2 regions of the Paenibacillus sp. FSL H8-0168 genome follow, and region 2 is predicted to be linked to the other one. Evidence: riboswitches for the same ligand, from Rfam matches in the RefSeq annotation. Region 2 holds a riboswitch; the other holds the start of a gene.
The links. A riboswitch is a leader RNA that binds a small molecule or an ion and turns the genes downstream of it on or off. The one in region 2 is predicted to bind cyclic di-GMP.

Region 1 (8,188 bases), 870 kb from region 2:
AACTGAGCATCTCGGACGGATTGGGCGGGTTCGGTCCGGCTGTAATTGCATGCAGATGGTCAATCCCGGTTTCCTGAACCACATCCTGCCATGCCTGTTGATTGGCAAGCACCCGTGTCAGCCCTGTATGGTTACGCAAACCAAACATATGGTGCAAAGAGGAACGACGCAGATCCATATCCATAATCAGCACCTTTTTCCCCTCTTGCGCATAGGTTACAGCCAAATTGCTAATCGTGACCGTTCTGCCTTCACCCGCCTGAGCGGACGCCACCATCATAACCTCAATCGGCTCGTCTATAGAAGAAAACTGGATGTTAGTGCGAAGCATGCGGTACTCCTCCGAAACGGAAGACTGAGCATGTAGGGATGTAACGAGCTGATTATTGATTAATCGCGGCATATTGCCCTTCACCTACCTGTTTAGGAGTTGTAGTGGAGCTGTCAGAGCGTTTATCTTCTTTTTTCATTTTCGTAATCAGGGATAAGGTAGGCAGACCGAGTTCTTTTTCAATATCCTCTTCATTCTTAAATGTATCATCCAGTACCTCCAGCAAAAATGCCAAGCCGATTCCCAACAATAAAGAGGTGACAAAAGCAATAAATATCTGTATAGCGGGATTACTGTTCACGGGAACTGCTGGATCATTCAGACTGGCTTCGCTTAGGATGGTGACATTGTCCATTTTCATGATAGAGGGAATTTGCCGTTTGAATACTTTGGCTACCGCATTGACGGTTTTGACAGCCTTTGTATACGATAAATCGCGGATTGTTACATCCATGACCTGTGAATCACCTGCGGTGTTCACTCTTAATTTTTGCGCCAAAGCTGACGGAGTGACCTTAAGGTCGGGGAAGCTGGCGACCACCTGATCCATAATCGCCGAGGAGATCATAATTTGCTTATATGAGTTCGTTAAGGCTATATTCGTTTGAACTACACTGTAATCAACGACACCTGCACGATCCGGTCGTGGCGTCTGGTTGATAATGAGCTTTGCGGTAGCTTCATAAATCTGCGGGGTAAAATATACATTTTTTATGCCCACTACAGTACATACCAGCAGTACGATGCTACCAATCAACCACATTCTTTTACGGATCAAACGGATGTACTCTTTCAACTGCACAAGACCAGTCCTCCCTGATTGACTTGTTTTCGATGCAATAACGCTTGTACTGATCCTCTGCATAACGGGGAAAAGAACGATGCATGACCCTCTAATCTATAGTAAAATGTTGTATAATAGCGCATAGAAGGTCTAGCCAGCGAATAAGCACAAAATGCTCAATAATCGGTGGCCTCTTAGGGTATATAAACGAAGATATAAGTGAAAACTATGAAATAAAGATACGTTATGTAACTTACATAACTAATTTATGATACAAAACGTATCTTGTCAAGCGTAAAATTGCTTTTTTACCTTTCTTAACCTTGCCTTCAGGAGGAAAAACAGATGAATTATGGCACCCGCATCGCTGAATTACGAGAACATAAGGGATTAAAACAAGAGGAACTAGCGCAATCCCTCGGAATTACGCGGGCAGCTCTTTCTCACTATGAAAAAAATAGGCGCAAGCCAGATTTTGAGATCCTGACCAAGCTCGCTGATATTTTCGGGGTAACGATTGACTACTTGGTGGGACGTACGAGCCATCCGGCGGCAATATTGGATTCAGATGTGAGGGAATTTGTGGACCAGCTTGAACTGTCCGACGAGGATATTCTGCAACGTTTCAACCTGACCATTGACGGACGCACCTTGTCTGAGGAAGAAGCCAAACGTTTTATTGCATTTGTCCGAATGGAACGAATGATGGAATAAAGAAAGCGGCCGATTGCTTCACGTCTCGCTCAAGTAAGACCAACCGTTGGAATTTACACGCGCTTGTCCTTCCGGTATGTGGTTCCATCAGCGTCGCTTTCTAGCCATTCTGGCATCGTGAACCCACATTGGAGCAAAATGTCCCGGATGTCCAAGTCGATAGCGGCTTTGTCTACTTTCCGTACGTTGTTTTGAAAAAGAGGGTTGTTCACCCCTAATTCTGTCTCCTTGTTCATTCAGCATTAACCTCGCTTTATTATTCTTGGTCATCGGAAAGAGATTTCCCACAAAACCATGTATGTATAGTCATGAACAAAACTATTATATATGAATACATACCTGCAATGTTGTCGTCTTATGACGAGAATATAAAAGGATTTTCTTATTTTTTTCTTCATTATACGTAAAGTATTGGCAAATCAGAACGATTTTCCAACAAAAAAGAACCTGTCAGGTCCTATTTTCTCCTGATAGGTTCTTTTTTGTTTTATTTCGAAATGATGTTAGGTATTCGTTAACTCAGGTCCTATATACATTCCGATCTGTTATTAAGCGACCTCGGCTGCCTGGGAAACCTGAGTGCCTCCGGTCGCCCGGACTTTGTAGACATAGTGGCCTCCAGCTTTTACTGTGCGGTCTGTATACGTGTTTCCCGCTACTTGCGAGGCAATCACCTGATAGGCCCCGTCGGTCCCGTCAGCACGCAGCACATCATAGGAAGATACGCCTTCTGCCTGAAGCCAATTAATCTTTACCGCCCCATCCTGAACAGAGGCAGCCTTCACCCCTGTTGGGGCTGAGGCTGCGGTCTGATCTGTATTTTTTAATTCCAAAATATATTGTACCGCTTCGCCAGGACCCAGCTTTTCTTCAAAATCAAGGGCAGGAGAAGCCTTGAGCCCTGATATGGAACGCTGTGCCTGACTGTAAGTAGAACCCGCTCCAAAACGTTCACCTGTGTACAAACCGGCTTTCGGCATCGTTACCCGTACACGAACGGTCTGCGGGGTAGCTTCGAAATTCACTAGATTCACCAGCAATTTGTCTGAGGTAGCGCCGCTACCTGCCAGCGGTTTAAGCTTGGACGTATCCACCGCACGAACATACACCATCTTATCCTTGGTATCCTCTGGATTCAGCACTGTATAAGTCAGAGGTTTTCCATGGGTGGCATAGGCTAAGCTCAAGCGTCTCATGATCTTAACGCGGGTGTCCTGTCCTTGCCCGAACGGATAAATTTCTGTGTTGGCCGGGTTATGACTTTGCAGATCGAAGCCTGTTTTAAACAGCGTATAATCTTTATAAAAAGCAGCGTGCTGGATAAACATATCGGCAAACCCAATTTGCGAACGCATAATCCGGTCGAATGCAGCTGCTTGTGGCTGACTAGCCCCGTAATCTGGATTGTCTCGATGCGTATCATTGGTACCGAACTCTGTGTTCAGCATCTTCTTCGCCAGTCCATTGCTCGAACCGCCGAAGGTTTTCAAATTTTGGACGAAGCTACCCCCGCCCTCTTCATTATACGATTCACCATAGGCGTGTCCATTGGTCAGGTCGGTGACTTCCTCCAGCTGTTTACGCTGCTCTGGATCCCGTTCCCATCCATCTGGGTCACCGCATTTTTGCGTACCACTGGTTTGATTTTTGCACGCCTTGGTAGAGTACGTTGGCCAGTAGGCCCAGCCCGGTGCTACGGTTTTGAGATGCGGTGCCAATTGCTTGCCTTCTGTATTCAACCACTTGGCCACAGCCAGGTTTACCGCCTTGGAGCGATTAAATAATCCAGGTTCGTTATCTACTTCATAATATTGAAGATAAGAACCGTATTTTTTTACATAATCGCGCAACTTTTGCTTGGCCGTCTCTGGCAGAGAACCATCTTTTTGCAGCTTAATATCACCTGTATATAAATACAAAGCAGACGATTGCATATTATACTGCTTTAACGTTTGATAGTAATCATCCACGTCTGTACATGCCTTGCCCACATTACTGGCACAGGTGACCCTCATGACGTTGCCACTATAAGCAATGCCCAGCCATTTGAGAACGTATGGTAAATGCTTAACTGCACCCTGATCATAATAAAATTCTTTATTGTTCACATTTGTTCCGGTCAGTATATATTTACCGTGTACCGGTTCGGTCGCAGGTGAAGCTAACGTCTCCAAGCTCAAGTCATCCCAGGTCCACCACACATTTTTATCTTCTGCAGAGGAGCAGTATAGGCAGCGCGCTGTCTTTAGCTTGAGTACGTTAACACCGCTTTGCAATTGCTCTTTGGGGATATATAACTCGTAGTTGCTTTTGTAATTATATGCACTGCCCGTACCGGAAACCCCAGCGATTTGAATGATACCGGACAGCTGATAATTTGAAAATACAGCCATTTGCGGAACAGCTTTGCCCGCATCCAAAATCCGTACACGGAATATCACTCCATTGGGAGGAACTTGATCCAGCTTATACTGGAGCGACAGTTCAGGATTCGTGGACGCATTCAAGCCGGGAGGAATATCTCCACTGCTGAGCAATACCGGGGCCGCTGTATTCTCTGCTATGGACGTTGCAGACGATATTCCTTTAGCCGACGATTCGGTAGAAGCAGAGGCTGTAGGAATGTTGATATTGTCTCTACCAATCACTCCTCTAAATTCCGCTGAAGAATCATCCCTCTGTCCCAGCTTCCATACTGGACTGGCTGCCGCTACTTTATCCGTCGGCAGTTCTACGCTCCTTGAAGGCGTGTAAATCAACCAAGCGATCAGCGCTATAGCTACGACCCCCAGCAGCCCGGATAATACTGGCGTATACCTGTGGGTCAACCATTTTTTCATCATATGATCCACCCTCTCTCCTCAAAATTTTTGACCGGGAAAGAGAATCTATTAAGGAAGAAACAAAGCGTTACCGGGAATCACCGCTTTCGCTTCATGCTGACTTTCCCACATCAGACGTGCCATTGCGTCACCATATTCATCATAGTATTCAACTTTTAAATCTACCATTTTACCTGCTTGCAAGGTGATACTGCCCTTGCGCTCTGTCCAGCTTTGCTTAAACCAGCTATCAATAATCAGCTTGCCGTCTACCCATACCCGGATTCCATCATCAGATATCGTTGTAAACGTATAGGTCTCACTATATTGTGGCTTCATTTTACCTGTCCAGCGAACGGAGAACCGATCAGCGTTCACCCTTGCATCAGCTGTGGCAGCACGCCAGTTATAGTCCAGCTTGCTATCTGTACGGGTCAAAGCAGCACTACCATCCAGATTCATGTTGTTAAAATATTCACCCCGCAGCCCGTTCGCATAAACCATATCCGGAACAGAAGGAGGAGCCGGGATAGGCTCGCTTTGCCCCTCGTCCGGTAGGGTTGGTACATCTGTCCCGGGTTGTTGAACTGCTGCCAATCCATTTTTCACATCATCTCGCGTCAAGCTCCTCGAATCATTCATATAATCCTGAATTTGATCCGTTGTGTTATTCTCGGTCAGCATCTTTCCCCAAGTCATGGAATACACCCATTTGGGCTGAGCCTGTAATACCTCGGAGCTGGGCATCTCACCGTGTTCCCCAATGGCAATCGGCTTATCCCCTGCCAACCCGAGCAGACCTTCATAATGACTTTGTTCAAAATCATTGTTGTAAATGTCTACAGCCAAAATGTCTACTTTGTCATCCCCCGGATATTTAGGGGTATACGGGAAGGTATACGAATTAGGAGCATTCGGGCTCCATACCCACAGCAGATTGTCTAGTTGATGTGTGTTTACAAAACGGTCATACATGATATTCCATAGCTGATTGAAATTATTTTTGTTTCCCCACCAGAACCAGTCACCATTCATTTCGTGATAAGGTCTCCATAAAACCGGAACACCCGCATCACGAAGCTGCTTTAGCGATACAGCGACCTTATCCAGATCGGCAATGAGGAGGTTATACTGCGCAGTGCCTGGCGTCACGTATTTATTGAACTCCGTCTGACTTACTTTCGCCTGCACATTGGCCCAAGTCAGTGGTCTACCCGGCAGCGCTTCATGAAAAGTCATCGTCACAATGCCTCCGGATCTGCTCCAGCGGATCGCGCTATCGACAACATTTTTACGTTGTGCTGCTTCCGAAGCGGCAGATTGACCTGAGATGGCTCCCATCTCATAGCCGTGCACACCCACATACGCCTGACTGATTTTTTGGACCTTGTTACTTAATTCATCCGGACTCTCCAAATAATCATGCTGACCGGTGATTATTTTTTTCCCCGAGATGCTGAGTAAATAGCTGTATAGTTCACGGGCCTGAGTAGAAGCGTCCGAATTAACAGGTTGTAATGCAGCGGCATTCGCCACAGACAGAGATTCACCAAAACCGACGGGCAACAAAGAAAAAAGCATAACTACGGGGAGTGCATGACGTATCAGTCGATACAGAGGAATAAAATTGAATCTCACTTTTTGCTCTTCCTTTCGGTAGCCAGGCTGCCATCCCTACGGAAGGCCCTTTAGCTTTGCGTACCTGCCTTTCGACAGGGCTGCGTTTATCGTTGGAAGGAGTTTGGATTCCTTCTTACCCTAAGTATCGACTTTCTTTTACCAAAATTTAATAGGTCATGTTCATGAATTTACAGGTTTTCGCCCAATTTCGACAGTTTGAGCTATGAATTTTCATAGATTCGTCTTTTTTTCGTTTTTACGAAAACAATTATGAGATAAATTGGTGACGGGAAATTTCATTCCAATCCATACAAAAGCGGACAATATCCTCTTCAACCAATTCAGAACCAGTCTGCACCTCAATAAAATCCACATCGGTCACAGCCAAAATGCTATGCTTCGTTCCTTCAGGAATGCGAACTACATCACCAGCTTTTACTTTGTGCAGCTTCTCATTCAAAATAATTTCCGCTTCACCGCTAATAATGGTCCAAATTTCACTCCGTTTGAAATGAAGCTGATAGCTGATATTTTTGCCTTTCCGTACGCGGATTCGTTTGGTCAATACCTCGTTACCCTCGTCATACTTAACATAATCCACAACCCGATACTGCCCCCAACGACGTTCTTCATACATTGGACGCTGATCATGAGCCTTGAGCACTTCCTTAATGCGAGGACTTTCAGCCTTATTGGTCACAAGAATACCATCCGGGCTAGCGGCTACAATCAGATCATTCGTTCCAATGATCGCCACAGGAATGTCTAACTCGTTAATAAGACTCGTATTGACGCAATCCTCCGTTACTACACCTCTGCCCACTTGTTGATTAGACATTTCTTCTGTGAGTGTATTCCAGGTACCCAAATCCTTCCAAAAACCATCATACGGAAGAACTACGATATCCTTTTCCTTCTCGACTACTTCATAGTCAAAGCTGATTTTTTCCAGAGATGCGTATTGCTTTTGCATTTCTTCATAATTAAGCGGCAACCCCTTGGATGCCAAGATATCCAGCAAATAACTTAATTTGAATGCAAAAACCCCGCAGTTCCATAGAGCATTGCGTTCAATCAGACGCTCCGCCTGCTCCCGGTCGGGTTTCTCTTGAAAATGGCTCACTTCGCGGTAGCCAGTGCTACCTTGGGTGGCATCGTTTTTCGGAATAATGTAACCATATTTCTCTGAAGGATAGGAAGGGACAACCCCGATTAAAGCAAGCTTGCCTTCACTCTCCTGGAGTGTATGTTCCAGCTGGGCTACGGAAGCGAAGAAAGCATCCTCAACATAAGGATCTACAGGCAAAATAGCTATAATTTCATCAGGGGAAACACCAGCAATGGAATATAGATAAGTCGCTGTCAGCGCAATCGCAGGAAAGGTGTCTCTGCGTTCCGGCTCAACAATGATGCGCGTATTCGGCCCGACCTGACTCTGGATCATTTCGACCTGTGCTCTCCCTGTCGCAATAAACGAGGATTCTGATAATCCATTGTCTCCCAATTGTCTCCATACCCGCTGTACCATGGATTCCGAAATCCCCTCCGGGCTCTCCAGTACCTTCAAAAATTGTTTGGAACGGGAATCGTTGGACAAAGGCCATAATCTTTTACCGGAACCACCAGACAAAAGTACGAGCTTCATAACTCTCCACTTCCTCTCTATATTGGTTGGATGATCGTTCTGATGATGAGTTGTTGACTACCCGCTACGGTATGAATTTAATCTTATGATCGCTGTTGCCGTGGGATTCTTTGGATTGTATAAGACATTTAAATGTAAGAATACCACGTCAAAGGCGAACGCTCCGCTTCTCCAGATTCAAATCCATCCCTGCGCTACTCAAAAATGCATCATGCCGATCATACCGTTTATTGCAAAAGGCACGACCGGACATTATTAAGTCCGGTCAGCCT
Region 2 (8,188 bases):
GCCCGTCTTTTTTAGGTCACATCAATCTCTATTAAAATACCCTTGGAAGCCAGGTTGCCCAGGCACTCCTTCATATACTCATCGTCATGCTCCACATATGCACCCGCACCTGCCAGTTCCTCACCCAGCTCCGCCTCCCAAGGCTCACACTGCTTACCGCGATACAACGGCTGTTCCCACAGGGGATCAACATTGTACCCTCTGCTTTTCATTTCGTCCATAATGAGCCTATGATAGCGCACCAGCAGCATTGGGTGATAATCGAACACATAATTCACGGTGGCGTGTGGCTTGCCCCACCCGTTCCCGCGCAGGGCACAGCACTCACGATGTTGCCCCAGCAGTTGCGGACGGGGTAACTTGTCGATTAAATGTTCATGCCAAAGCCTCATGCTTCCACAACCCTATCTGTAGCTTTTTCTGGTCTATTGGATTAGCATACGGATACCTGTCAGCACAATGCCGATCAGGAAGCCTGTAACTGCGCCGTTAATACGTATCCACTGCAAATCCTGTCCCAGTTTGTCCTCCATCAGTGCAATCAGGGATTTGTTATCCATTTTGTCTACATTTTCGCGTACCAAGTTACCAATTCGACTATGGTTGGCTTCCACCAGTCCAGTAATACCTTCCACAATTCGCACATTGATCTTGTCCAGCAGCTCGGTATTCCCTCTTAAATCAGTCAGCATCCGATTCAATAGCGGTAAAATATAGGTCTGCACATAGCTTCCGTCTTCCATGTAGTCCAATAAGCGTATACGCAGTTCTTCCATTTTGCCCAGCACTGACGCATCGCCTTCCCAGGCTTCAACAAGGCTATCCTTCCAGCCGTTCAACCCTTCCTGAACCGTATCTTTCGTCGCCAATCGGGTCACCTGTGTCCTCAGACCATCCAGCACAGCCTGACGGCGCGGGTGCTCTTCCCTTTGCAATTCTGCTACCTGATCCAGCAGGAAATGACGAATCATTTCACCCATACGTTCTTCGTTCAGATAGCCGAGGAATGCGTTCAAAGCAAACTGCATCAGCCCGCTCACCTGCAAACCACTGACAGCCTGCATCCCTAAGGTGCCCAGCGTATAACCCGTTTCGGGTCGCAAAAGCCAGGACTCGGCTTGCTTCAGCGTGTAATCCAGTGCGCGGCGATCATAGCTCTTCGCGCTGGTCTGACGAGCAAGCGACTCCAGCAGCGGTCCGGCGTCAAAGTCAGCCACCTGCCGCTTGAGCTCTGCCACGATGACCGGAGCCAATTCCGCGAGCGGGAGCGACTGGACGAGCCGCTTGGCAAGAACATCTATGGATGCCGCCGCCTCCGGCGTGCGCAATCCTTTTTCCACACCGCCCAGCACCAAATCGGCCAAACGGATATCTGCAATTTTAGACGCAATGCTGTCTTTGTTTAGCAGGTTATTTTCCACCGTACTTACCAATGCATTTGTGAGCTTGTCCCTATTTTTAGGAAGCAGGGCGGTATGTGGTATCGGAATGCCTAGCGGATGACGGAACAAAGCAGTGACAGCGAACCAGTCTGCCAGTCCCCCTACAAGTCCTGCCTCAAAAGCTCCGGCTAACAAACGAGCCCAACCATATTGCTGGAAGGGCAATGTGGCTGCAAAGCCTGCCCCTAGAATAACAAGCGACCAAGCCGCTGCGGTTTTCGTGTTTTTTGGTTTTCCCATCCTGTAATCCTCCAAACTGACTGTCGAGTAAGTAAAGCACTATACCTGTATTACCCATCATATCATTGCCCGTGTCATTTCCAAAGTTGAAAGCACTTTTGATGAAACGCGCAAGGGCACTTTTTGCGTAATTTTTTATGCATATATCTCTCTTTTTTACATTCATGTTTGTGAACAAAATCACAGCACTGGGCCCAAACTCTTATTTTCAATAATAAGCCTTACGAACCATTTTATCAGAACCAAGTCCCAATTTTTTTAAACCGAAAGGAGAAGTGAACAAGAAAGTTGAATGGGCATAAGATACCTTTTTTCAGTACCATTTTGGTATTGGACCTCAGAAAGGATTTGAATCCATGATAACCCCAGATTCTTTCAACAGCATTCGACTTTTTCATATGGATTACCAGGTTAAATATCCATAAAAAGTGTTACTCCCATAAAATTCAAACACATATTTTGCTATATAGACATATTTGATGTGATAAAATAAACTTTTATAAATAGGGAATCATGTTTAATCAGCCATTATATATTGGTAATTCAAACCAAGATATGCTAGATAAAATTGCTTTTTTGTAAAGGAATTGAATATGACAACAGACCAAAAAAACAACGTGGGCCTCTGGAATGGCGATCCGGTCGTAATTGTACGCACTCCCTCCGCTTTTGCCAAGCAATCCCTTTTATATATCCAGGAATTAGGCTACTTCCAAAAAACTTCTGCTTTTACGATGGAAAGGAAAGAACTTGCCTCTTTTTTGCTTGTCTTTACGTTGTCTGGTAAGGGAGAATTACTGTACCGGGGCAAGAAATATATCTTAAAACCTCAAGATTTGTTCTTTATTAATTGCGAGGAATATGTTCAATACAGCACCTCCGGTCATGAATCCTGGGAGTTTATCAGCCTGTACCTGTATGGCAATCTGATTGAAAATTTTTACGAACAATTTGCCAAGCATAATAAACCGGTCATTTCCATGCATAATCCGCATATTATATTGGATAAGCTCCATGCTCTGATTTGTGGGCAGTCTGACAGAAGTCTTTCCGCTGAGCTACTAACGTCCAGGCTCATTGGTGAAATACTAACGTGCATTTTGCAACATCCCTATGATCATCCGTGTGTGAATGCTGAAACCCTGAGTGAGGTACGTCGGGTACAGCAATATTTGGATCAGTCCTACTGTGAGCGAATAACACTGGACTCGCTGGCAGATATGTTTGAATTAAACAAGTTTAATCTGGCTAAAAATTTCAAAAAGCAGATCGGTTTCTCTCCGATTGATTATCTCATTAATGTCCGTATCACAGCCGCTCAAAGCTGGCTTAAAACCAGTGACATGTCCATTGTGGATATCGCAAGGTACGTAGGGATTCCCAATACGAGCCATTTTATTAACCTATTCAAGGAGCATGTAGGAGAAACACCTCATTCCTTCCGCAAAAAATGGGGGAACCGTTCAAAGTTGTAAATGAGAGGTTACATGAAATCAGTTTGATAGATGATAGACGCACAAGCTATTCAAGTTAATGGCAAAACTGTCGAAAGGCAGTGACGCAAAACTATAGGGCCTTCCTTTCCAGATGGCAGCCAGCTACCAGATGAACGAGCTTTTTATTATGTCTTTTTTACATAGATCCATCACAAATTGCTTTACCTCTCTCGAAGAAAGCCCTGATCGCTATGATCAGGGCTTTTTTTCTATTGGGATAGTCATGTCAGCCTAGCATGCTGAATATACTAATTTCGAACTAGGAGGAGGGAAGGAAAAAACATAACCGCCGAAGCATTGCCATATTACGATGAATAGGAGAATCACTTGGAGCATGAGAACAAAAATAAATGTAATGATCATTGCCTTATTGCTCATTGTCCAAAGCTTTTTCAGCGCAACGCTGGCTTACGCAGATGCTCCAGTCCCAGAACTGCCGCAGAGTGCTGTATCCGATCCTAACCATACCGTTACGGATGCTGTATATGTTGTCCCAAACCTTGAACCTCCTAGGGAGATTCCTTCAAACACGGTTCCCTTCGTTCAAGGAGCAACCAGTTCAAAGTCTCAACATGATGCAGCTCCGCAGAGCATATTAACGAAGTTGAGCCTGACCGACGAAGCAGGGCGTGTCATTGATGCGGTATATAGTCCAGACAGCCAATTCGACATCGGATCAGCCATCCAACTAGGCTATGAATGGGAGCTTCCTGACAATACCTATAAGTCAGGGGAAAGCTTCACCTTTCATTTACCAGAACAGTTTGTCATCTACACTGATATCTCATCTCCGTTAGTCACTACCGACGGAACCGTGGGATACTTCACAGTAGATCGTCAGGGCAAGGTGATCATGACCTTTAACCAATATGTAGAGAATCATTCCAATGTCAGCGGCAAACTGCAAATCAAAACCGAGTTTACGAAAGAAACGGTGAAAGGCAGTACAGAGATCATCATTGCGATTCCGATCAAAGGCGGGGTACAAACGGTCATCGTGAATGTAAAACCCCAGTCAGGGCCAACCCTAAGCAAACAAGGGAAAATAGCTGGCACCAATCAGATCGACTGGATCATTGATGTGAACAAACAGCTAAACACCGTAAAGCATGCCCTCATCACCGATCCAATTCCTTCAGGGCTGGAACTCAGAAGAGACTCTATTCGGCTCTATCATCTACAAGTCAATATCGACGGCTCGACCGTTGTTCGAGACCTAGTGAATGCAAGTGAATATGCCATTGAAGCAGATCAAGCCGGGACAGGGTTTGTGATTCGTTTTCAAGACGATAGCATTAACACGGCCTATCAGATTCAATATTCCACGCGTATTATTGGCGATGAAACTCGTTTCTCCAACACAGCAACGCTTTCAGGAGATACGATAGAGAACGTTGTTGCTACCGCTACTGTTCAGGTGGAACGTGGTGAATTTTTGTCCAAAAAGGTTGAAAAATATGATCATGCCACACAAACACTCTCGTGGGCCATAAGATATAACTTCAGCGAGACAAAAATTCCCGAAGCCAAAGCTCTTTTAATTGATCATTTCAATAAAACTCAAGAATTGCTGCCCGGTTCTTTGAAAGTATTTAAGAGAAACACACTGGAGGAACTCCCATCGTGGGCGTATACTGTCATCCCAGTTGATTATCCGGACCGCAACGGCTTCAAACTTCAATTCAACTTCGACGTAGATTCAGCCTATACCATCCGATACCAGACTCAAGCCAGAGGCCGTGTCTATGAAAATGAAAAAGTTACAAACATCATAACCTCAGATGGAACCCAGAAGATCGTATCGACGGAAATCATAAGCGGAGTTATGACTAAAATGTATGACACACCCAATTACAACACCAAAATCATACCTTGGGTGATTACCATCAATACAGACTTGTACATCATGAAAAATATTGTCATTCAGGATGTGTTTCCAAACGGGGGCTTGGCCTTGTTACCGGACACCCTGAAAATTCAAAGTGTTGACGGAACAACGGAGCTACGTGCACCCACGGATTATGAGCTGATTCCGCTATCACAGGACTATAAACAAGGATTTACGCTCATTTTTCATAAAGCCATTCAGAAGGCTTATACAATCAAGTATTCAACTACCTATAATAATGATTGGAAAACGGATACAACGAAGCCCGAGTTTCGTAATAAATCCCATATAGAATACCAGTTTGAAGACGGAGAAAGATCATCGCAAGAAGTGGAGTGCCCGATCTGGCCGGACTTTATGACACAACGAAACGGTGCCAAGCAAGGAAGCTATAATGCGACCTCCAAGCTCATTACCTGGGACATTAAAGCTAACTACAATCGCAAGATCCTGAATCACGCGGAAGTGAGAGACCCCTTGTTGCAAGGTCAGAAGTTACTGCCCGCCTCCGTAAAAGTATACGATATGACCTTGCTGGGATGGTGGGATGGCGTACAAAAAGGGGCTGAAATCCCAGCAGATCAATACACCATTATTCCTCCCTCCGAGCAAAATGGTAATGAATTGCGTATCCAGTTCAAAAATAAGATACAGACTCCCTACTGGATTACCTTTCAAACTTCATTGGAAGGAGAACTGATTGAAAAGGAAATCCATAATCAAGCCCTTCTACTAGATGGACAAAAAACTGTCTCCGAATGGACAGCGCAAGTCACGGTACCTCATGGCGGAGAATATGTATCTAAAGTCGGTACACAAAATGGAAATAAGATTGACTGGAGCATCCGCATCAATGAAGGACAGTCCCATGTATCCAACGCTAAAATTATAGATCAGCCTAGCAGCAATCAAATCTTAATTGAGGATTCCTTTCATTTGTACTCTACAATCATCGCTGCCAACGGAAATACCACCAAGGGCACCGAGTTGATTAGAAATCAAGATTACAAGCTGTATATCAAGACAGATGCTCAAGGCCAGCAAACTTTTGAACTTACTTTTGCTAAGGATATTTCCACTGCTTTTATACTTGAATACCAATCGTTCATTCATGCTGAAGACAAAGCCAAGGTGAGTAATAAGGTTGCCTTTGAGGGGGATCGCTTGACGACAGAACTGCGGGAAACCAGCCAGGAAATCATCGTACGAACGTCTTCCGGCTCCGGTTCTGGCGGGGGTGTGACCGAAAGTCTTGAGCTGACCAAGGTAGATCAGGATATGCCTGACAAGGTACTGCCTGGCGCACAGTTTGCGCTCTATGATAAAGGTCAAAAAAGAGCCCCTCTCATTCAGACCACCAATCAGGAAGGCAAAATCATCTTTTCTTCCTTGCTTCATGACGACTACATCTTGGAAGAATTGGCAGCACCGGAGGGCTATAAAATTACCGAGGGCAAGCTCGAGATCAAAATAGACGCAACACTGCGACAAAGCTCTGGCGTAAAGAGGGTTGTGATCACCAATCGTAAAGAAAAGAAAAACGACCCTGAACCACCTGTAGACCCGGGAACTCCAACAGACCCCACGAATCCCTCAGGACCAGGAACGCCTACTCATCCAAACCCCTCCCCCCCGTCTGGAGGCTCAGGTAAAAAACATGACAAAGATCCGGAAATACCCAATATTCCGTCTATAATCGTCCCTCCGTCATTGCCAAAGTCTCCGGAGGACATAGTCTCTCCGCAGGAGGAACCTGCGCCTATACCGCTGAAGCCGGAACTGCCAGCCGTCATGCCTCATCAAGATCCTCCTCCGGTGGATTCGAAAGACGATCCCGAACCTAAGATCCGTCTCAAGGTTCCGGGGAAAGAACCTGAAGAGCCGGAGGATACACCTGCGGTACATCAATTACCCCAAACAGGTGAAAGCAGCCCCGTTCCGTTCTATTTGACAGGCATAGCGATGGTTATATGGGGCGTATTTTTGAAATTTAGACGGACAAACAAAAAATAAAATTAATCACCTGCCCCATTCCCGGCTCATTCCCGATTGGAATGAGCCGGGAATGGGGCATTTTTTAAAAAAGTATGTATAATCCGTACTTTGCTTAGGGGAGGCGAGATTGCTGCGTCTGCGTAAACTTTCCTACGTATTTATTGTGTTAGGCTTACTTTTTATTTTGTTTCCTAAAGCGACGGAATGGAATGAGGATCAGGAACAAAGCAAGCTATTAAAAGCAGCCGAGCTACCATCAGGAAAAAGCGATGCGCTTAGAACCGCCAGTCTTACAGACAGCTATGCTAGCTTGTCCACTCGTCTTACGAAAGTTCCGGTTAGTGAAGCACGACAAAATACTTCCCCACCTCCTGCTCCCATGGCAAGCGCTAATGAACAAACTCCCATAGCCACTATTAGTATAAGTCGTATTGCTTTAAAGCTCCCTGTATTGGAAGGCGCAACGAGGATAAATATGAGACACGCGGCTGTACATATGCCGGAAACGGGGACGCTGGGACAAGTGGGGAATGCCGCCATTGCTGCTCATCGAGCCCGTACCTCTGGACGTTTATTTAATCGTCTAAATGAATTGAAGATTGGGGATAAGATTGTTGTCAACACTCGGGGTAACCAATATGTATATAGCGTTTATAGCCTGAAGGTGGTTGATCCTACGGACGTGTCTGTTCTAAAAAGCTTCAAAAAACAAAAGCTGCTCACGCTGATTACATGTGACCCTCTCGTCAACCCCACCCATCGTCTCATTGTTCAGGCCAAACTAAGCACCTAAAGCCATTTTAAAGTACCTATTTCTATGAGTAAAAATAAATCAGGCGGGCCATTCCTGTTCATTACAGAAATACACCCGCCAATGCTCACATCATGATTCAGTTGGATTCTTGGCAATCAGCTTGAAATCATCAAAGTGGAATCCTGGTGCAACCACACAGGTTACCAGCACGGGCTCATCCCCAAGCGGACGTGCCGTTTGCCATACTGCTCCTGGGACGAGTGCTTGTGGATGCTGTCCTGCCTCCACATCCGCACCGACGATAATCACAGTTTCTTCACCAGGCTCTTCTCCGCTTCCACCCAATTTCAACTCTACAGGGCTTCCGCTATGA

Region 1: another riboswitch for cyclic di-GMP. It lies ahead of MHI21_RS06225 (glycosyl hydrolase); the one in region 2 lies ahead of MHI21_RS02295 (collagen binding domain-containing protein).

The regions. Positions count from the first base shown of each region.
Region 1 covers NZ_CP151948.1:1,360,485-1,368,672, reverse strand. Annotated here, with positions in the region: gene MHI21_RS06250 (CpsD/CapB family tyrosine-protein kinase) at 1-403, opposite strand, end outside; gene MHI21_RS06245 (Wzz/FepE/Etk N-terminal domain-containing protein) at 384-1,133, opposite strand; gene MHI21_RS06240 (helix-turn-helix transcriptional regulator) at 1,461-1,829, shown strand; gene MHI21_RS06235 (hypothetical protein) at 1,883-2,065, opposite strand; gene MHI21_RS06230 (hypothetical protein) at 2,378-4,672, opposite strand; gene MHI21_RS06225 (glycosyl hydrolase) at 4,721-6,289, opposite strand; cyclic di-GMP riboswitch class I at 6,304-6,384, opposite strand; gene MHI21_RS06220 (sugar phosphate nucleotidyltransferase) at 6,540-7,916, opposite strand.
Region 2 covers NZ_CP151948.1:494,657-502,844, reverse strand. Annotated here, with positions in the region: gene MHI21_RS02310 (TIGR02328 family protein) at 12-392, opposite strand; gene MHI21_RS02305 (DUF445 domain-containing protein) at 426-1,682, opposite strand; gene MHI21_RS02300 (AraC family transcriptional regulator) at 2,276-3,157, shown strand; cyclic di-GMP riboswitch class I at 3,208-3,288, shown strand; gene MHI21_RS02295 (collagen binding domain-containing protein) at 3,513-7,079, shown strand; gene MHI21_RS02290 (class D sortase) at 7,189-7,854, shown strand; gene MHI21_RS02285 (cupin domain-containing protein) at 7,945-8,188, opposite strand, start outside.